2 regions of the Variovorax trehalosi genome follow, and region 1 is predicted to be linked to the other one. Evidence: riboswitches for the same ligand, from Rfam matches in the RefSeq annotation. Region 1 holds a riboswitch; the other holds the start of a gene.
What was found. Region 1 has a riboswitch for cobalamin ahead of ACSFA7_RS05190 (TonB-dependent receptor domain-containing protein). Riboswitches for the same ligand answer to the same signal wherever they lie in the genome.
Positions count from the first base shown of each region.

Region 2: linked by a shared signal. The riboswitch ahead of ACSFA7_RS18985 (TonB-dependent receptor) and the one ahead of ACSFA7_RS05190 (TonB-dependent receptor domain-containing protein) in region 1 are both predicted to bind cobalamin.

Region 1 covers NZ_JBPJZG010000001.1:1,098,284-1,108,693, reverse strand. The annotation lists gene ACSFA7_RS05205 (ABC transporter substrate-binding protein) at 1-155, opposite strand, end outside; gene ACSFA7_RS05200 (bifunctional adenosylcobinamide kinase/adenosylcobinamide-phosphate guanylyltransferase) at 155-730, opposite strand; gene ACSFA7_RS05195 (cobyrinic acid a,c-diamide synthase CobB) at 720-2,144, opposite strand; gene ACSFA7_RS05190 (TonB-dependent receptor domain-containing protein) at 2,129-4,093, opposite strand; cobalamin riboswitch at 4,197-4,461, opposite strand; gene ACSFA7_RS05185 (RidA family protein) at 4,526-5,059, opposite strand; gene ACSFA7_RS05180 (c-type cytochrome) at 5,123-5,545, opposite strand; gene ACSFA7_RS05175 (flavin monoamine oxidase family protein) at 5,571-7,169, opposite strand; gene ACSFA7_RS05170 (hypothetical protein) at 7,285-7,509, shown strand; gene ACSFA7_RS05165 (cell division protein ZapA) at 7,506-7,838, shown strand; gene ACSFA7_RS05160 (sulfite exporter TauE/SafE family protein) at 8,121-8,942, shown strand; gene ACSFA7_RS05155 (universal stress protein) at 9,010-9,435, shown strand; gene ACSFA7_RS05150 (AraC-like ligand-binding domain-containing protein) at 9,439-10,401, opposite strand.
Region 2 covers NZ_JBPJZG010000005.1:18,716-29,125, forward strand. The annotation lists gene ACSFA7_RS18950 (CinA family protein) at 1-416, opposite strand, end outside; gene ACSFA7_RS18955 (DJ-1/PfpI family protein) at 413-1,063, opposite strand; gene phbB (acetoacetyl-CoA reductase) at 1,258-1,995, shown strand; gene ACSFA7_RS18965 (dicarboxylate/amino acid:cation symporter) at 2,122-3,465, shown strand; gene ACSFA7_RS18970 (cation:proton antiporter domain-containing protein) at 3,524-5,233, shown strand; gene ACSFA7_RS18975 (hypothetical protein) at 5,249-5,653, opposite strand; gene ACSFA7_RS18980 (hypothetical protein) at 5,810-6,079, shown strand; cobalamin riboswitch at 6,123-6,393, shown strand; gene ACSFA7_RS18985 (TonB-dependent receptor) at 6,524-8,563, shown strand; gene ACSFA7_RS18990 (hypothetical protein) at 8,545-8,712, shown strand; gene ACSFA7_RS18995 (PepSY domain-containing protein) at 8,727-10,265, shown strand; gene ACSFA7_RS19000 (energy-coupling factor ABC transporter permease) at 10,338-10,410, shown strand, end outside.

The sequences.
Region 1 (10,410 bases):
AGTGACGGCAGGAGCGAAACGATGCGCTGCGGCGGCTGCGGCAGGCTCACGGTGACGCCGCGTTCGTCGACCACATCGAACGCGTGCGCGGCGAGTGCGCACAGCGACAGGCCGATGGCGGCGGCGAGCAGCGATGAAATCCGGCGCAGCTTCATCAAGCGGGCGCCTTCAGACTCAGTGGCAGTCCGGCCGCCATCAGCGTCACGCGGCCGCAGGCAGCGGCCACGTCCTGGTTCAGCCGCCCCAGCGCATCGACGAAGGCGCGTGTCTCGCGGCCGAGCGGAATCACGCCCAGGCCGATCTCGTTGCCGACCAGCACCACCGGTCCGCGCGCCTCGCGCAGTGCGATCAGCAACATGGTGATATGGGCCGAGGGCGTGCGCGTCACCGGCCGCGCGGCTTCGGTGCGCAACGGCATCAACAGGTTGGTGAGCCAGAGCGTGAGGCAGTCGACCACCACCAGCGTCTCGGGTGCGCTCTGGGTGACGATGGCGCGCGCGAGCTCGACCGGCTCCTCGATGGTCCGCATGGCGGGCACGCGCTCGGCGCGGTAGGCCTGGTGGCGCACGATGCGCTCCTGCATCTCGTCGTCGTAGGCCTGGGCGGTGGCGATCAGCACGGCGCGGTTGGTGCCGGGCGCGGCGGCGAGCCAGTCGATGGCGCGCTGCTCGGCGCGGCGCGACTTGCCGCTCTTCTGGCCACCGAGGATGAATTCGTGCTCAACGGTCATCGATCTCTTCCTTTGCTGCATCGTGGCCCAGCTCGATCGGCATGGCGCCGAAGAGCCGCGCCGTGGCTTCCGGGCTGGAGGCGAACCATGCGTGGAAATAACTGGCCCGCACCGGGCCATGCACATAGAAAGCCTCGCCCCCGCGCGCACCGACGGCCTGCGTGGCGCCGGGCCGAGCGGTGTGGGCGGAAGGCACGAGCGGCGTTTCGCAACGCGAATAGTGAAAGGTGTGGCCGCGCAGGGTGTGGCTTCCAAGCTGAAGCTGTTGCGGCCCGAGGCCGGCAAGGCGCTTTTGCATCGTCACGCGACCGGGGAGCAGGCCCCATACGCGGTGGACCTGCTGCGGCTCCGCATCGGTGTGCGTGGCGAGTTCGTCGAACAGCGCCATCATGCCGCCGCACTCGGCCCAGATGGGCTTGCCCGCGGCGGCGTGCGCGGCCAGGGAGGCACGCATCGATTCGTTCGCCGAGAGTGCTTCGGCATGCAGCTCGGGGTAGCCGCCCGGAAGCCAGACCGCATCGCAGGCTGGCAACGCATCGCCCGCCAGCGGCGAGAAGAATGAAAGCCGCGCACCGAGTGCCGAGAGCACGTCGAGGTTCGCGGGATAGATGAAGGAGAACGCCGCATCGCGCGCGATGGCGATGGTGCGGCCTGCCAGCAGCGGCGCTGTGGCCGGCTCTTCTGCGGCGGGCGCAGCGAAGCGCACCTGCGGCAGTTGCGAGACCGGCAATTGGCCCAGGGGCGTTTCAGCCAGCACATCGGCGGCCGCATCGAGTCGCACCATTGCATCGTCGAGTTCATTCGCGCCGACAAGTCCCAGGTGCCGCTCGGGCAACGCGAACTGCGCGTCGCGGGGCAAGGCGCCCATCCATTGCGAAGGCTCGCGCAATGCGTCCTTCAACATGCCTGCGTGCCGCTCGCTCGCCACGCGATTGGCCAGCACGCCGGCCCACGGCAGGCCGGGCTTGAAGTTCTGCAATCCGTAGGCCAGCGCCCCGAAGGTGCCGGCCATCGCGTGCGCATCGATCACGGCCAGCACCGGCAGGCCGAAGCGCTCCGCGAGGTCGGCCGCACTCGGCGTGCCGTCGAACAGACCCATCACGCCTTCGACGATCACGAGATCGGCTTCGGCGGCCGCGGCACGCAGGCGCGCCCTGCAATCGGCCTCCCCGGTCATCCACAGGTCCAGCGAATGCACCGGCGCGCCGGTGGCGAGCGCCAACCAGTGCGGATCCAGAAAGTCAGGCCCGCACTTGAAGGCCCTCACCCGCCGCCCCTGCCGCACATGCAGCCGCGCGAGCGCAGCCGCCACCGTGGTCTTGCCCTGCCCCGAGGCTGGCGCGGCGATCAGCACCGCGGCACAGGTGGCTGCGGTGCCGAGTCGTGGCGAAAGGTCGTTTACTGCGGTGTCCACTTGAGGCCGAGGTAGGCGCTGCGGCCCCCGTTGGCATAGAGGCGTGCGTACTGGTAGTCCTTGTCGCCCACATTGTCGATGCGGGCCACGAGGTTCAGGTCCCGTGCGATCTGCGTACTGGCCGACAGGTTCAGCAGCGTGTAGCCGCCGAGCTTGATCTTGTTGGCCGTGTCGTCGTAGCGCTGGCTCGAAGCCTGCACTTCGGCGCCCAGCGTCCAACCGGCCACGCGCCAGTCGGCGCCAATCGTGCCGTGGCGCTTGGCGCGGCGTGCGAGCAGGTTGCCGGTCTCGGCGTCCTTGGGGTCCTGCACGTCGAGCGAGGCACGCAGCGTGACATCGCCGATGCGCTGGCTGGCCGACAGCGTCGCGCCCTGCAGGGTGGCGCGGTTCACGTTGGTGTAGCAGCCGAACGACGAGGCGCAGCCCGTGGCGGTGCCCACGAAGTTGATCAGGTTGCGCACGCGGTTGCGGTAGACCACGATGCCGGCGGTGGTGCCGTCCTTGGCGTAATTCAGGCCCAGCTCGACGTTGCGGCTGTCTTCGGGCCGCAGCGTCGCCACGCCGTATTCGCTGAAGCGCTGGTAGAGCGTGGGCACGCGGAAAGCGGTGCCGGCCGATGCGGTGAAGCGCAGCGACGGCAGGATGGCAAAGCCGTAGGCGGCGCTGCCGGTGGTCTTGCCGCCGAACTCGCTGTCCTTGTCGCGGCGCACATGCAGTTGCAGCGAATGCGGGCCCTGCACGAAGCCGTAGCCGAGCGCGAGCGCGTTCTGCGAGCGGTCTTGCGAGAACAGCCTGGCCGAGGTGGTGGGTGCGTTTTCCAGCGCGTCTTCGCGGCGCTCCAGCGTGGCCGTCACCAGGTGCGGGCCGAAGCGGAACTCGTTCTGGAACAGGTAGCCACGCAGGTTGGTTTCGGTGCGATAGAACGAAGGCTGCGTCTTGTAGACCGATTGCGAGTCGGTCACTTGCACGCGGGTGCTGTAGATGTCGTTCCACTTGGCCGACCAGGTGAGGCCGGCGGTGCGCAGCGTGTTGTCCGAGACGTCGTTCCTGAACCGGACCGGCGGCCGGGTCCTGAAGCTGACCGAGGCGTCGTAGCCGGCCTCGACGTTGCTTTGGAGCAAGGTGGCTTCGATGCGCTGGTCGGGCGTGATCTGGAAGCCCAGCTTCAGGTTGCCGGAAGTGCTGCGGTAGCCGTCGCGGTCGGGGCTGGTGAAGCCGTCCTTCGAGGGCGTGCGCTTGTCGGCGGGCTGCACATTGAAGCCCTTGCTCTCTTCGTGCGCGACACCGAACGAATAGTCGAACAGGCCCGACTTGCCGCTCACGCCGCCTTCGATCTTGCGCAGGCCATGGCTGCCGAAGCCGATGCCCGCGTAGGGCGACACGCCCTCTTCGCCGCGCTTGGTAAAGAGCTGGATCACGCCGCCGATGGCGTCGGAGCCATACACCGCGGCGGCCGGACCGCGCAGCACCTCGATGCGGTCGATCTGCGCGAGCGGAATGCCTTCCCAGCCGGCGCCGCCGGTCGATTGCGAGTCGATGCGCACGCCGTCGAGGTAGACGGCCGTGAAGCGCGTCTCGGCCCCGCGGATGTACAGGCTGGTGTTGTTGCCCACGCCGCCGTTGCGCGTGATCTCGATGCCGGGCTGGCGCGCCAGCACATCGGCCACACCGGTCGCGCCGCTGCGCTCGATGGTTTGGCGATCGATGATCGACACGTCGCCCACCAGGTCCGACAGCGGCTGCGGCGTGCGGTTGGCCGTGACCACCGTTTCGGCCAGCGTGGGCGCGGCTTTTTGTTCCTGCGCATGCGCCAGGGTCGGCAGTTGGATCAGTGCGAAGCCGCCGAAGGCCGAGGCCAGCGCGAGCGGCAGGCAGGCAAGGCCGCGATGGCGGATGGGCGCAGGCGCGCGACCGCGAGCAGCGCGGGAAAAAGAAACGCAGGAAATCATGAGTGAGCCGAACGAACGTCAATGCCCCTGGCCGGCCTCCCCGCCGGCGCCCTGGGCGCAATGACCGCCGCTGGCATGAACCGGTTCTTGTTCGTTCATGCATGCGGCAGCCGCCTTGTTGGCCGGTATCCGGGCTGGCAGAACAGCCCCTGCCGCCTTCCCAGGCGCCTGTTTCAGGGCGCCCAGTGGCTGGATGGAAAGGGGTGGCGCCTTGCGGCGTCGTCTGCTTGACCGTTGCGGGGGCAGCGCAGGCGGCTTCGGCCTTGGTCCGATGTCCGGCTTGCGGACCTCTCGGGGCGTTCACTCCTGCTTCCCGTTGAACTGCGCCGTGCGAACCACGGCGCGAGCACCAACGGGCGGGATTTTAGGCCCTGCGGCGGCGGCGCTAAGTCGAAAGTTGTGGCTGCTGCGCCACTCGTACCGCCGGGGAGGCTACTTCGATTTGGCCGGGCGGACCGCCGTCACCTCGATCTCGACCAGGTACGCCGGGTTGACCAGCGCCGCCACCTGCATCGTCGAGCGCACCGGCAGTCTGGGCTGCGCCGTGGTGCCGAAGAACTGGGTGTAGCCCTCCATGAAGCCGGCGAAGTCCATCTTGTTGTCCTTGGCCGGATCGCCCACCAGGAACACCTGCATCTTCACCACGTCGCCCATCGTGAGGCCCAGGCCCGTGAGGCTCTTCTCGATGGCCTTGAGCACGCCGATGGTCTGGCCCTTGGTGTCGCCGCCGTAGGCCGCGGCACTATTCTTGGGCGCGGCCGCGTCCTGCAGCGGCGGCACCTGGCCCGAGAGGTACACGTTGGTGAAGGACGAAGGAACCTCCACCGCGGCCGCGATCGGAAAGGTGGAGTTCGGAATGCGGTGGCGAATGACTTCGTCGGCCGCGTGCGCCGCACCGCAAGCGGCTGCGAACAGGGTGGCGACGAACGCCAGTTTCTTCGTCTGGGTGAGAAGGGTCATGGTCATGCGTGTTGTCTCTCTGCGGGGGTGGATGAATGAAGGAAGGATCTGCCGGAGGTCGCGGTGAAGTCAAGGCCGCAGCTTCTTGACGCTCTCCGCGGGAATCGCATCGGCGTACTGGTTGCCGAAATGCGTGCGCGCATAGCCGACCACGGCAGCGATTTGCTCGTCGCTCAACATCTTGCCGAAGGCGGGCATGCCTTTCTGGCCGTTGATGACCACGTAGAGCGGGTACTCCGCGCTCGCGAGCCGCGGATTCGACGCGAGCGGCGGGTAGGCGCCCGCGCCTTTCGCGCCCTGCCCCTGCGCCATGTGGCAGCCCTGGCAGGTGGCGCGGTAGATCGATTCGCCCGAACTCTCCTGGAACCGGGGGCCGACGGAGAACGTGGGCTCGGGCGATTGCGCGAAGGCGTGTCCGCTCATCGCGGCGATGGCGCCGAACGAAAGGCCGAGCAGTGCGCGCCGGAAGGTCGTGAGGTTGCTGTTGTTCATGGTGGATGTGTCCTTCACTCGTCGGTCATGCGGCGACGGCGCGGGCATGCAGCCGCTGGATGGCATCGAGCGACGAGAGCAGCGCGCCCTCCTGCCAGGCTGGAATGTAGGAAGCATGTTCGCCCGCGAGCGCGATGCGCCCGTCGACCTGGCACAGGTTCTTGTAGTGCTTCTGGCGCGTCTCGTCGGTCCACATGCCGTAGCACCCATTCGTGCCGGGCACGCGGTGCCAGCCGACAGAGATGCCGTTGTCGAACTCGCTCGCGTACTGCGGATGCAACTGCATGCCGAACTCGACCGCGCGGCGCACGCGCTCCTCGGGCGCCATCGCGGTGAATTCGTAGGAGTTCGGGCCGTCGAACACATAGGCACCGAGCACCACCGCCTTGCCCTTGGCGCCGTAGCGCGTCGAGGGGTACGAGATGCGCGAAATGGGCAGATCGGTGTAGCTGATGCCGCCGTAGATGTGCTCGTCTTCTTCCCAGAAGCGGCGCTTGAACTGCAGGCCCACTTTCACCGACGCGCCATAGGGCACGGCGTTGATCGCCTCCTGCATCGGCGCGCTGACCTGCATGTCGATCTGGCTGAGCACCGACAGCGGAATGGTGCACAGGCACCAGTCGGCCTTGGCCTGCGTGACCGCGCCGCCCTTGGCTTCATCGGTGTAGGTGACGGTGACGCCGCGGTCGTTCTGCTCGATCTTGGTGACCTTCGCGCCGTAGCGGATGAGGCTGCCGACTTCTTTCTGGAAGGCCTTGGCGATCATGTCCATGCCGCCCACGGGCTGGAAGATCGCGCTCTGGAATTCGTAGTCCTGTCCGCTTGCGATGTAACGCCAAAGGCTCGATTGCAGCAGCTCGCTCATGTCGAGCGGTTTCGATGGCTTGGCCAGCGGCATGAGGCCGCCGCCCGCATCGACTTCATAGCCGCGGCGGTCGCTGCTGATGGTGCCTTCGCGGTAGCGGAACTGCGTGTCGAGCGCGCCCCAGCGGCGCAGGCCTTCGAGCAGTTTCTCCTTGTCTTCTTTCGTCAGCGCCGCATCGAGGTTGCCCTGCTGCGTCGCCTTGCCGAGCAACTCGGCCACATAGCCCTGGTAGTCGGCCTGCACATGGCGATAGCGCTGCGGCTTGCCGCCATAGGCCTTGGTCGAATGCACGAGCGCGTTGTAGTTGACCTGAACGAAAGGCTCGAGCGCAACGCCCAGCCGCTTGCAATAGCCGAGCACCGCATGGTGATGAAAAGGTATGCGCCACGGACCCGGGTTGAAGTACTCGCCCTTTGCGAAACCGCACTGCTGCACCGCGCCACCGAGTTCGGTGAAGGTGTCGCCGCCGCGCAGCGTCCAGCAGCGGCCGCCTGCACGGTTGCTGAACTCGAGCACCTTCACCGAGTAGCCCGCGGCGCGCAACTCGAGCGCGGCGGCCATGCCGGCCAGACCTGCACCAAGAACCAGCACCGAAGCGCCCTTCTTTGCCCCATCGAGTTTCGGAGGGCCGCTGTAGTTGGACTCGGCAGCGAAACCAAGAGAGGTCATTGCCTGGTACATCGCGCCGCCGCCTGCGGTCTTGCCGATGAGCGTGAGCAGATCACGCCGACTGAATAGAGTGTTGTTCTTCGTGGTCATGAGGTGGCTATAAATGTTTGAAAGGCCGCTGCGAAGGCAGCAGAATCCATGCCAGACAAGGCACCGCGCGCCCTGCCGGCGGGCCCCATTCCCCGGGAAACTACAATCGCCAACCATGCCCGCCTCCAGCCCCATCGATCAGATCGCCGAGCGTGTGGAACGCTTGCTCGTGCGTCACGAAGAGGTACAGCGCACCAATGCGCTGCTCCAGGAACAGGTCGATGCGCTCGTGCGCGAACGCGACGGGCTCAAGTCGCGGCTCGCCGCGGCACGCACGCGCCTGGATGCACTGCTCGAGCGGCTGCCGGCTGAACCACCTCCCGAAGACTCCACCGCATGAAGCAGATAGAAGTACAGATCATGGGCCAGAGCTATTTGCTCGGCTGTCCCGACGGCGGCGAGCCGCAGTTGCGCGATGCGGTCGAACGCGTGGATGCCGCCATGTGCAAGATCCGCGATGCGGGAAAAGTCAAGGCACGCGATCGCATCGCGGTGCTGGCTTCGCTGAACCTGGCCTTCGACCTCGCAGCGCAGCAGGCGGCTGCAGTTGCGACGCCTGCCGCGGCGCCCGCGCCTACCACGGCTGAGCCCGGAGAAGTCGATGCCAAGGCCACCCAGCTCATTCAAAAGCTCGATCAGGCGCTGGCCGGCGATGGTCATTTGCTCTGAATGAACACCATGGACTCATACGGAGCGTAAAATCCGAACTGTCTGCGGTGCGCGTCGGGCTTAATATTTCCTTGTTCCAATGCTCTCCGGAGCCGGGCTTGGTACATCGCTTGACGGGCGTGATCATCTCGCGTCAGATGAACCCGAAGTCTTGCTGCCCTCGCCCACCTGAACCCTGGTTCAGGATGCGGGTTCGGCGCCCACTTGCAGACACCTTTTTCCATCGGCACGGCCCCCAGCACACACTGCTCGGGGCCGTTGCTTTGTCCGAAGACCCGCAGCGTGACCGAATTCCTCGACCCCCTCCTGATTCTTGAACTGGCCGCGCTCGGCCTGGGCACCGGCTTTCTCGCAGGCCTCCTGGGCATCGGCGGCGGCATGCTGATGGTGCCGTTCATCACGATCATCATGGGTCACCGCGGCGTGTCGTCCGACCTCGCGGTGAAGATGGCGATCGCCACCTCGATGGCCACGATCATCTTCACCTCGGTCTCCAGCGTGCGCGCGCACCACAAGCGCGGCGCGGTGCGCTGGGACATCGTCAAGCGCCTCGCGCCCGGCATCGTGATCGGCAGCCTGGCCGGGAGCCTGGGCGTGTTCGCGCTGCTCAAGGGCACGGCCCTGGCCATCTTCTTCGCGCTCTTCGTGGGCTTCTCGGCCACGCAGATGTTCCTCGACAGGAAGCCCAAGCCCACGCGCCAGATGCCGGGCACCGGCGGCCAGCTTGCGGCCGGCGGGGTGATCGGCTTCATCTCGGGCCTGGTGGGCGCGGGCGGCGGCTTCATCAGCGTGCCGTTCATGACGTGGTGCAACATCTCGATCCACAACGCGGTGGCCACCAGCGCTGCGCTGGGCTTTCCCATCGCGGTGGCCAACGTGATGGGCTATGCGATCAGCGGACAGTCGGTGCAGGGCCTGCCCGCGGGCTCCTTCGGCTACATCTGGCTGCCGGCGCTGGTGGTGATCGCCGTCTGCAGTGTGTTCACCGCGCCGCTGGGCGCCAAGGCCGCGCACACGCTGCCCGTGAAGAAGCTCAAGCGCGTGTTCGCGAGCATCCTGTACCTGCTGGCCGCCTACATGCTCTGGAAGGGCCTTCAAGGCTGAAGTAAAGGCCCCATGGTCTGGGGTGTGACCCGTTGCGATGCGCCAGGCGCAGCCGTATAACGGTTTCATGAAAATCCTCATCGCCGTCGACGGCAGCGCCTACACCCGCAAGGCGCTGGACTACCTGGTCGCCAATCGCACGATGTTCGTGGACGGACACGAACTCGTGGTTGTCAACGTGTGCACCGGCATCTCGGGCCATGTGACGCGGCACCTCACCAAGGAGATCGTGGCGGAGTACTACGCCGAGGAGAGCGCGAAGGTGCTCGATCCGGTGAAGGCGCTCCTTGCCGAGAAGGGCATCGGCAACTACACGATCGACAAGCGCCACGGGCATGCGGCCGAGGAAATTCTCAAGTCGGCCGCCGCCGCGCAAGCCGAGCTGATCGTGCTCGGCACCCACGGCCATGGCCTCTTCGGACGCGCGCTGATGGGCTCGGTGGCCACCAAGGTGATCGGCGAGACCGACATCTCTGTCCTGCTGGTCCAGTAAGGCCTACTGCACCCGCTGCTGCCGCCACTCGCGCGGCGAGCAGCCGAATCTCTCGCGGAATGCGCGGCTGAAATGCGCCGCATCGTTGAAACCGCGCCCATACGCGATCTCCCCCACCGGCTTGCCCGCAAGCCGCGGCTCCAGCAGGTCGCGGCTGCAGGCCTCGAGCCTGCGCTCCCAGATGTACTGCGAAGGCGTCAGCGGCTCGCTCTTGAAGACACGGTGGACGTGGCTCGCCGACACCCCCAGAGAAGCCGCGATGCTGCCCACCGACAGCGAGGGATCGGCCAGTTGCTCGTCGATGCATCGCTTCACGCGCGCGAGATGGTACGCCGTGAGGTTGCTCAGCGAGGGCGCACGCGCCGCCGGCAGCGTCTGCAGGCCCGCCACGAGGATGCTCTGCACGCCGTTGGCCACGGCCAGCGCCGATGCGGGCTGCAGCGTGTCGATGTCTTCGCGCAGCGTGCGGATCATGCCCAGCAGCAGATGCCCCGCGCCCTCCTTACCCGACACCGTGGTCGCCGTCAGCGCCTCGGTGTCGCGCAGCTCGCTGCGCAGGCGCTCGCCGGGCAGCTTGAGCACGATCTGCTCGAACTTGTCGTCGAAGAGCAGCTGGTAGGGCCGCGTGCTGTCGTACAGCGCGAAGTCGCCGGCCGAGAGCACCGCATCGCGCCCGTCCTGGCGCACCACGCCGCGCCCCTGCGCCTGAATGCTCACGAGGAAATAGTCGTCGCCCGAGCGCGCGATGTGCCCGCTCGTGCGCATGACCTTCTGCGCGCCTGACTTGACCACCGACACATCGAGGCTGGGCAGCGAGTGCTGGCGGATGCTGCCTTCGAAACGGCCGATGTCGTCCGGCCGCACCGGATCGCACCCGAGCTGCACGTAGACATTGCAGATCATGTCGGTCCAGTAGGCCAGGCGCTGGTCGCGCGCCACGGCATCGGTGCTGAGCAACTGGTTCATGGGGGTCCC
Region 2 (10,410 bases), on a different contig from region 1:
GTCCGGCTCTCGGTAACGGCACCGGCGACGGCCACGCACACATGCCCCGGCGCATCGCCATAGGGGCTGCCCGAAGGCCCCGCCGCGCCGCTCTCGCAGATGCCCCATGTCGCGCGATGGCTCTCGCGGATGCGGGCTGCGATGAACCGGGCATAGGGCTCGGTTTCTCCGCGCATGTCGCCGATGTCTTCGCGCGTCAGCCCCAGCAGCGCTTTTCCGGCGCGCCGCGAATAGACGACCGCGCCACCGAGAAAGAATGCCGACGCGCCCGGAATGGCGAGGAGGGCGGCCGATACGAGACCGCCCGCTGAAGACTCGGCGACCGCCACCGTCTGGCGTCGTTCGCGCAGCGTCTCGCCGACGCGGGCGGCGAGCACGGACAGCGGCGCCAGTACGAGCGAAGGTGCAGCGCTCACGGCGTCTTTCGCAGCTTGCCACCCGGCTGCCGCACATACGCCGGCGCGCGCTCGTGGCTCGCCGTGTTGCCATAGACCGTGTCCGCCGGGTAGTACTCGGCCTGCAGCTGCACCTTGGCGGCGGCTTCCTCGCCGGCGGTGTGGGCGATGAAGGCCAGCATCAGGTCGGTGCCGGCCGAGACGCCGGCCGAGGTCCACACGTCGCCGTCCTGCACGAAACGCTGCTCGACCACCTTCACGTCGCCCAGCGCGCGCAGGCGATCGAGCGAGCCCCAGTGCGTGGTGGCTGTCTTGCCGGAGAGCAGCCCCGCCGCATGCAGCACGAAGGCGCCGGTGCACACCGACAGCAGCGCCTTGCATCCCGGCGCCTGCGCGGCCAGGAACTGCACCATCGCGGGGTTGTCGACCTCGCGCCGCGTGCCCATGCCGCCGGGCACGAGCAGGTAGTCGAGCGGCGGGCAGTCGGCGAACGACACGTGCGGATTGACCGAAAGGCCCTTGGCGCAGACCACCGGCTCGCGCTTCTCGGCGACGATCAGGCAGTTCTGCGGTCCCGCGGCGAGCTTGCTCCACATGGTGAGCATTTCCCAAGGCCCGACGAAATCGAGTTCCTCGACGTCGGGGAATACGATGATCCCGAAATTCATACTTTCGAACTCCTTGAGGGCAATGCGTGAGCAAGAGCGTACAGAGCTGAGCATATAGGTTGCACCTCTGCAGCGCTCCGTGACAGCTGGTTGCAAGCTTGGCTCAGTGTTTTCCTCAGAGGTCGATGGCGTGAAAATGGCTAGAGTGAAGGCGGCCGTTCAGGCTTTTGCCAAGCAAACATCAAGGAAATTTCATGAGCAAGAAAGTTGCATATGTCACCGGAGGCATGGGTGGCATCGGAACAGCCATCTGCCAGCGTCTGCACAAGGACGGATTCACCGTGGTCGCCGGTTGTGGCCCCACGCGCGACCACGCCAAGTGGCTGGCCGAACAGAAAGCCGAAGGCTTCGAGTTCCACGCCTCCGTCGGCAACGTCGGCGACTGGCAATCCACCGTCGAGGCTTTTTCCGCCGCCAAGGCAGCGCATGGCCCCATCGACGTGCTGGTCAACAACGCCGGCATCACGCGCGACCGCATGTTCCTCAAGATGACCCCCGAGGACTGGAGCGCGGTGATCGAGACCAACCTCAACAGCATGTTCAACGTCACCAAGCAGGTGGTGGGCGACATGGTGGAAAAGGGCTGGGGCCGAATCATCAACATCAGCTCGGTCAACGGCGCCAAGGGCCAGGCGGGCCAGACCAACTATTCGGCCGCCAAGGCCGGCATGCACGGCTTCACGATGGCGCTGGCGCAGGAACTGGCGAACAAGGGCGTGACGGTCAACACCGTGAGCCCGGGCTACATCGGCACCGACATGGTCAAGGCCATTCGCCAGGAAGTGCTCGACAAGATCGTGGCCACCATCCCGGTCAAGCGCCTGGGCGAGCCGAGCGAGATCGCCTCGATCATCTCGTGGTTGGCAACGGACGAAGGCGGCTACTCCACGGGGGCCGATTTCTCGGTCAACGGCGGCCTTCACATGCATTGAACATGCTGACTGCGACCTGATCGAAAAACCCGCTTCGGCGGGTTTTTTTGTTCCTGCGATGTGGCTTTTACGAATGGAAAACACCCGATACGGACCTACAGTTCTCAACCCTTCCGGAGGCAAGTCATGGAACACACAACAAACACATCCGCCAAGAAGCTCCCGCTCTACCGCTCCCTCTACGTGCAGGTGATCACCGCGGTGATCATCGGCGTGCTGCTGGGCTACTTCTATCCCTCGACGGGCGAGGCGATGAAGCCGCTGGGCGACGGCTTCATCAAGCTCATCAAGATGATCATTGCGCCGATCATCTTTTGCACGGTGGTGGTCGGCATCGCCGGCATGGAAGACATGAAGAAGGTCGGCAAGACCGGCGGCCTGGCGCTCCTTTACTTCGAGGTCGTGAGCTCCATCGCGCTGGTGGTCGGCCTCGTGCTGGTCAACGTGTTCAAGCCCGGCGCGGGCATGAACATCGATCCGGCCACGCTCGACACCAAGGCCATCGCCGCCTACACCGGCCCGGGCAAGATGACCGGCACGGTCGACTTCATTCTCAACATCATCCCCAACACGATCGTCGATGCCTTCGCCAAGGGCGAGATCCTGCAGGTGCTGCTGATCGCGGTGCTGTTCGGCTTTGCGCTGCACCGGTTCGGCGGCCGCGGCACGCTGGTGTTCGACGTGATCGAGAAGGGCTCGCACGTGCTCTTCGTGATCGTGGGCTACATCATGAAGCTCGCGCCCATCGGCGCCTTCGGCGCCATGGCCTTCACCATCGGCAAGTACGGTGTGGGCAGCCTGTTCTCGCTCGGCAAGCTGATGGGCACGTTCTACCTGACGTGCCTGTTGTTCATCTTCGTGGTGCTCGGGCTCATTGCGCGGTTTCACGGCTTCAGCATCTGGAAGTTCATCAAGTACATCAAGGAAGAGCTGCTGATCGTGCTGGGAACGTCCTCCAGCGAATCGGTGCTCCCGCGCATGATGGAAAAGATGGAGAACCTGGGCGCCAACAAGACCTGCGTGGGCCTGGTGATTCCGACCGGCTACTCGTTCAACCTCGACGGCACCTCGATCTACCTGACGATGGCCGCGGTGTTCATCGCACAGGCCACCAACACGCCGATGACGCTGGTGCAGGAGATCACCTTGCTCGCGGTACTGCTGCTGACATCGAAGGGCGCGGCGGGCGTCACGGGCAGCGGCTTCATCGTGCTGGCCGCCACGCTCTCGGCGGTGGGCCATGTGCCGGTGGCGGGCCTCGCGCTCATCCTGGGCATCGACCGCTTCATGTCCGAGGCGCGCGCGCTGACCAACCTGATCGGCAACGGCGTGGCGACCATCGTCGTTGCCAAATGGACCAACGAGCTCGACACCGAACGGCTGCAGGCGGGCCTGAACAACGAGAGCTGGGTCGAATCGCAAGAGCCCGAAGTGCTCGAGAGCGCCCGCGACAGCAAGATGGCGGGTTGATCCCTCCAGAAGGCCGTGTGAAATAAAAGGACAGGCATCGTTCCTGCAAAATGCAGCGATGCCGCACAGCGTTTCCCTCATCAACACCATTGCCGCCGGCCTCGGCCTGGCGTTGGTGTTCGGTTTCCTGGCGGCCAAGCTGCGGCTGCCGGCACTGGTGGGGTACCTCCTGGCGGGTGTGATCATCGGCCCCTTCACCCCTGGCTTCGTGGCCGATGCAGGCATCGCCGCGCAGCTCGCCGAAATCGGCGTCATGTTGCTGATGTTCGGCGTCGGCCTCCACTTTTCCCTCGACGACCTCCTGGCCGTGCGCAAGATCGCATTGCCCGGCGCGCTCGCGCAGATCGCCGTGGCCACGCTGCTCGGCGGCGGCCTTGCCTTGTGGTGGGGCTGGAGCCCCGGCGCCGCGCTCGTGTTCGGCCTGGCGCTCTCGGTCGCCAGCACGGTCGTGCTGCTGCGCGCACTCGAGAGCCTGGGCATCCTCGATTCGTTCACCGGCCGCATCGCCATCGGCTGGCTCGTCGTCGAAGACCTCGCCATGGTGCTGGTGTTGGTGCTGATGCCGCCGCTGGCCGGCGCGCTCGGCGGTACCCCCGACAACGGCGGCGGACCCGCCGACCCGCTGTGGCAGACCCTCGGCCTCACGCTGCTGCAGGTCGGCGGCTTCGTCGCGCTGATGCTGGTGGTAGGCCGGCGCGTGTTCCCGTGGATCCTCTGGCAGGTCACGCGCACCGGCTCGCGCGAGCTGTTCACGCTGTGCGTGGTGGCTGCCGCCGTGAGCATCGCCTTCGCCTCGGCGGCACTCTTCGGCGTGTCGTTCGCTCTTGGCGCCTTCTTTGCCGGCATGGTGATGCGCGAGTCGCAGTTCAGCCACCGGGCGGCGCAGGAGTCGCTGCCGCTGCGCGATGCCTTTGCGGTGCTGTTCTTCGTGTCGGTGGGCATGCTGTTCGACCCCTCGGTGCTGATCGACCGCCCGCTGCAGGTGCTCGCGGTGGTGGGGGTGATCGTGCTGGGCAAGTCGCTCGCGGCCTGCGCGCTGGTGCTGGTGTTCCGCTATCCGCTGGGCACGGCGCTCACGGTGAGCGCGAGCCTGGCGCAGATCGGCGAGTTCTCTTTCATCCTCGCGGGGCTGGGCGTGTCGCTCGGCCTGTTGCCGGTCGAGGGGCAGAGCCTGGTGCTCGCGGGCGCGCTCATCTCCATTGCGACCAATCCGCTGTGGTTCAGCCTCATCGCACCGATGCAAAAGTGGCTCCATGCCCATTCCTCGTTCGCACGGGGACTGGAGTCGCGCGACGACCCGCTGGCCGAACTGCCGATGACCACCGAGGCAAAGTACCTCTCCAAGCAGGTGGTGCTGGTCGGCTACGGCCGCGTCGGGCGCCGCATTGCGGCCGAACTCGAGGCGAACGACATTCCCTACGTGGTGGCCGAGCAGAACCGCGAGTTGGTCGAGAAGCTGCGCGAAGCCGGCGTCGCCGCCGTGTGGGGCGATGCGGCGGACCCCGCGGTGCTGATCCAGGCCCATGTGGCGCGCGCCCGCGTGCTGGTGGTGGCTACGCCCGACACCATGAACGTGCGCCAGATGATCGAGACCGCCCGCACGCTCAATCCGGCGATCCAGACCGTGATCCGCAGCCATAACGAGCAGGAAGCCAAGCTGCTCACCCAGGAAGCGGCAGTCACCGTCTTTCTCGGCGAACACGAACTCGCCCAGGCCATGGCGCGCGACGTGGTGCAGCGTGCGGTCACGATGGCCGTGCCGGCCTGAACTCCGTTCCGGCGTCTACAGGTCCTCGATCACCAGCGTGCGATAGCGCTGCGCGATGGAATACGGCACGGTCCGCACGACTTCCATCAGGCGGTTCGCGGCCTCTTCGTTCTTCGTCTTGACCAGGAGGGCCGTGTGCCCTTCGCGCGCGAGCTTGGTGTAGGCGCGCACCGTGGCGCCTTCGGTGCCGGCGGAGGGCAGGGGATTGTCGGCATCGCTTGCCGTAGGCGTGATTTCCGCCAACACGGTCGCGGCGGGAAGAAGGTAGACCTCGTCGCCGCTTACGCCGCTTTCGATCAGCCGGTGCCCGATCCGGTCGGCGTCCTCGGCGCTCGGGAACATCACCATCGAATAACCGGTCGGATAGAACGCCCCGCCGATATTCGCTCGCATGTTCGATTCAAGGGTGAAGTGCTTCATGGGGCCTCCGGGGTCTGGTTGAAGGTTTCTTACAACAACATTAGTTCTCGCATCGCAAACCCTCTGTAGGAGAAGCCCGGGAGCTGTCAACCGCCCGAGCCGCCAATTCATTCAAAGAAAGGAAATCGCCTGTCCTCTGCACATTTCTCTCATCCCATGCCTTTGCCCAGAAACATCGCGCTCACCGTCCACGAACTGGAAGTGGGGGAGTTCTATTGGGTGTTGATGGAAGAGGCGACGGACGGTGGCCAACCCGACGATGAGCGCCACGTCTATGAGCCGCTGGAGGCCGCCCACGAGCCGTATGCCAGCTATTCCAACGCGCTGGTGGCTGGAGTCGCAGTGATGCGGCGGCTGTTCGGTGTGGACGGCAAGCCGATACAGGACACCCGCCGCAGCGCGCTGTCCACGGGCCGCTCCCTATAATTCCGGCGGTTGGGTTCTGTAAGCTTTTCTTAGCAACACAACAACCCACACGGTTCGAAGGTGCCCCGCATGCCATTCAGTGGCCTGGGGGTTAAACGGGAAGCAGGTGCGCTGCGTCTTCACGGATGCATCCATTCCTGCGCTGCCCCCGCAACGGTCAGCGGATCTGGAAAACCTCGCGTCGATGCCCCCGCGGCATCGACAGCCACTGCGCTTCGGCGTGGGAAGGCGAGGGTTTCGGCGTCGATGTGCATTCAAAGTGCCCATCGGCGCGCTCCGCAAGCCCGGATACCGGCCTTCGCAAACCGCCGTCGGACGCTGCGGGAGTGCGGGTCCGGGCATGCCGCCTCGCCCCCGCGCGAACTGGCCTGCCCTCAGCCACCTCCCTCGACGCCCTCATTCGGTCAGGAGCCTGCGGGGACGCAGGTCGCGAGGAGAAGTCACATGGGTCAAGCATCGCCGGCGCGCGATCGCACGGGCGCGCCGTTGCAATGGTCGCGCCTTTCGGGTCTTTCACTGGGCTTGGGACTGGCCTTCGGCTCGGGCGGTGCCTTGGCGCAATCGGATGAGGCGATGGGCAACGGCAGCAACATCAAGAGCCTCGCGCCGGTGCAGGTCGAAGCCAGCCGCCACACACCGCTGGCCATGGACGAGCCGACCCAGACCGGCAGCCGCCTGGGCCTCACGCCGCTGGAAACCCCCGCCAGCATCGAGGTGCTGACCGGCGACGCCATCCGCGCACGCGGCGATGTTTCGGTGGTCGAAGCAGTGACCCGCGCCACCGGCATCACCGGTTCGCCCGGCCCCGGCAACGGCGGCACGGCCCTCGCGGCGCGCGGCTTCACCGGCCACGGCTCGGTGATGCAACTGTTTGACGGCACGCGCCTCTACGCGGGCGCCGGCACCGTCACCTTTCCATTCGACACCTGGTCGGTCGATCGCATCGAGGTGCTGCGCGGCGCGGCGTCGGTGATGTTCGGCGAGGGCGCCATCGGCGGCGCGATCAATGTCGTGCCCAAGAAGCCCACGCGCGGCCCGATTCAGAACGAGGCGCTCGTGACGGCCGGCTCCGACGCCACGCGCCAGGTCGCTTTCGGCAGCGGCGGTGCGATCAACGACATGCTCTCCTACCGCTTCGACATCAGCCATCGCAAGACCGACGGCTTCATGGTGCGCGGCGATGCCGAGAGCCTGGCGGTCGGTGGGGCGGTGCGACTCGATGTGTCGCCGCAACTGCAGTTCACGCTCTCGCACGACGAGGGCCGCCAGTCGCCGCAGCGCTACTACGGGGTGCCGCTCATCAACGGCCGCGTGAGCAGCCTGAACCGCGAGCAGAACTACAACCCCGACGACGCCGAGATCAAGTACCGCGACCGCTGGACCCGCCTGGACGCCCAGTGGACGCCCAGCGACGCCGTCACCGTGCGCAACCAGCTCTACCGCCTGGACAGCAAGCGCCACTGGCGCAACAGCGAGACCTACACCTACAACGCCACCACGCGCCGCGTGACGCGCGGCGACTACCTGGAAATCGGCCACGACCAGGAGCAGGTCGGCAACCGCACCGACGCCACCTTCAGGCATTCGCTGTTCGGCCTGAAGAACCAGGTGCTGGTCGGCTTCGACGCGAACCGCATCGACTTCCTGCACACCAACGACTCGCCCTATGGCGGCCGCTCGGTGGTCGATCCGTTCGTCTTCAACCCCGGCTACTACACCTCGCCCGTGGCCTACACGCCGCGCTACAAGACCAGGACCAGCACCTACGCCTTCTTCGCCGAAGACAAGCTGGCCTTCAACGAGCAGTGGTCGGTGGTGGGCAGCCTGCGCTGGGACCGCGCGAAGGTAGTGCGCACCGACCTGCAGAACGCCGCCAACAACCTTCAGAAAACCTTCGAGTACGCCACCGGCCGCCTTGGCGTGGTGTACGCGCCCGATGCCTCGCAGTCGTTCTACGCCCAGGTGGCGCGTGCGGCCGATCCCTTGACCTCGGTGATCAGCACATCGGCCACGCAGGTTCCGTTCGAGTTGAGCACCGGCAAGCAGGTCGAGGTCGGCTACAAGCGCCAGCTGGCCGAAGGCCGTGGTGCCTGGACCATCGCGGCCTACCGCCTCGAGAAGGACAAGCTGCTCTCGCGTTCCGCGAGCGACCCGACCATCACGCAGCAGGTCGGCAAGCAGTCGTCCGAAGGCATCGAGGCCACGCTCGACCTGGCACTGACCTCCACGCTCAGGCTCGAAGCCAACGTCGCCAAGCTGCGGGCGCGCTATGACGACTTCAACGAGGTCGTCGGCGGTCGCCTGGTTTCGCGCGCCGGCAACACGCCGTTCGGTGTGCCCGAAGAGGCTGCGAACCTCTGGCTCAACTGGCACTTCCTCCCGCAATGGGAGGCCGAATTCGGCGTGCGCTACGTCGGCCCGCGCCAGGCGATGCAGCCAACTCTCGCAAGATCGGCTCGTACACCGTGGCCGACGCGGGCGTGAGCTGGCAGGCGAACCCGTCGCTCAAGCTTGCGTTCCGCGTCTACAACCTGGCCAACCGCACCTACCCGGTGTCGTTCTCGAACAGCGGCAACCAGTGGCTGCTGGGCCGTCCGCGCTCGCTCGAGCTGTCGGCGCTGGTGAACTTCTGAACGGCGCCGCCCTCATGACCACCGCATGGCGCCGCGCCTGGCCCCGCATCCGCCACTGGCTGTACTGGACGCACCGGTGGCTGGGCATCGGCGGCTGCCTGCTGTTCGTGATGTGGTTCGCCTCGGGCGTGGTGATGATGTACGTGGGGTATCCGAACCTCACGGACGAAGAGCGGCTGGCGGGCCTTCGCCCGGTGCGTTTCGAGCAGGCGGTGGTCACGCCATCGGCGGCGCTCGATGCGTTGCCGCAGGCCGCGCGTGCGCAGCCGCCGCGGCGCATGGCGCTGGAGACGCAGGGCGGGGCCGATCCGCTGCCCGTGTGGCGCATCGTTGATTCACACGGTGGGCGGCACGCGGTGTCGGCACGCGATGGCCATGTGCTCGGCGGTGTCGATGCGGCGCAGGCCGAAGCCATCGCCCGCGACTTCTCGGGCCAGCCCGGTGCGCATTGGGCCGAGACGCTGGAGCGCGACCAGTGGACCGTGCCGCAGGGCCTCAACCCATTGCGCCCGCTGCATCGCATCGAGATCGGCGACGCGGCCGGCACCGAGCTCTACGTGTCCTCGCGCACCGGCGAGGTGGTGCGCGACACCACGCGCTCCGAACGCTTCTGGAACTGGCTCGGCTCCGTGCCGCACTGGATCTATTTCACCCCGATTCGCGCCGATCCGCCGCTGTGGCACGACGTGGTGGTGTGGCTGTCGGCTGCCTGCATCGTCTCGGCTGTCACGGGCATCGTGATCGGCATCCTGCGCATCCGCCTGCGCCGGCGCTTTCGCAACGGCGCCGTCACGCCGTACACGGGCTGGATGGCCTGGCATCACATCGCCGGGCTGATCGGCGGCTTCTTTGTGCTGACCTGGATCGTGAGCGGCTGGCTCTCGATGAACCCCAACAACTGGTTCGAGCGCAACCGGGGCGACGCGGCCGCGATGGCGAGCTACACCGGTGCCGGCGCATCGCCGTTCCCATGGCCGCCGACCACGCTGCCAGCGGGCGAGGGCGCCGCGGCTTCGCGCGAGGCGTTGCTGATGTGGTTCGACGGCAAGCCGCTGTTGCAACTGCGCGATGCGCAGGCCCGCGTGCGGGTGGTGGACGCGGTCACAGGTGCACCTGCCTCGATAGCCCGCGAAGACATCGTGCGCGCCGCCGCACGCCTGCGTCCCGGTGCCCACGTGATTCGAACCACGCTGCAGACCCGCGAAGACTTTCACTGGTACGGCCACCACCGCGAGCGCACCGTGCCCATCTGGCGCCTCGAATTCGACGACGTCGCACGCAGCTGGATCTACATCGATCCCTCGAGCGGGCAGGTCGCCGGCAGCAACGACAGCAACGCTCGCCTGCGCCGCTGGCTCTTCAATGCCGCGCACAGCCTCGACTTCCCATGGCTCATCCAATACCGCCCCGCCTGGGACATCGTCGTGTGGCTGCTGTCGATCATCGGCATGGTCACCTCGGCGAGCGGCGTGGTGATCGGCTGGCGCCGGTTGCGGCGCCAGCCCAAGGTGTCGGCCGTGCCGGCAGCACAGCGCGCGCTCCAGCGTTCATGACGGCGCTTGCGTGATCCATCCCATCCACCAACAATCAACTTTCGCACTGCGGTGCATTACAGGAGGTGCTCGATGCACATCGAACCAGGTCTCGTCGACGGATCCAAGATATTCCTCAGCTACGCGACGGCTGCCGCCGCGCTGG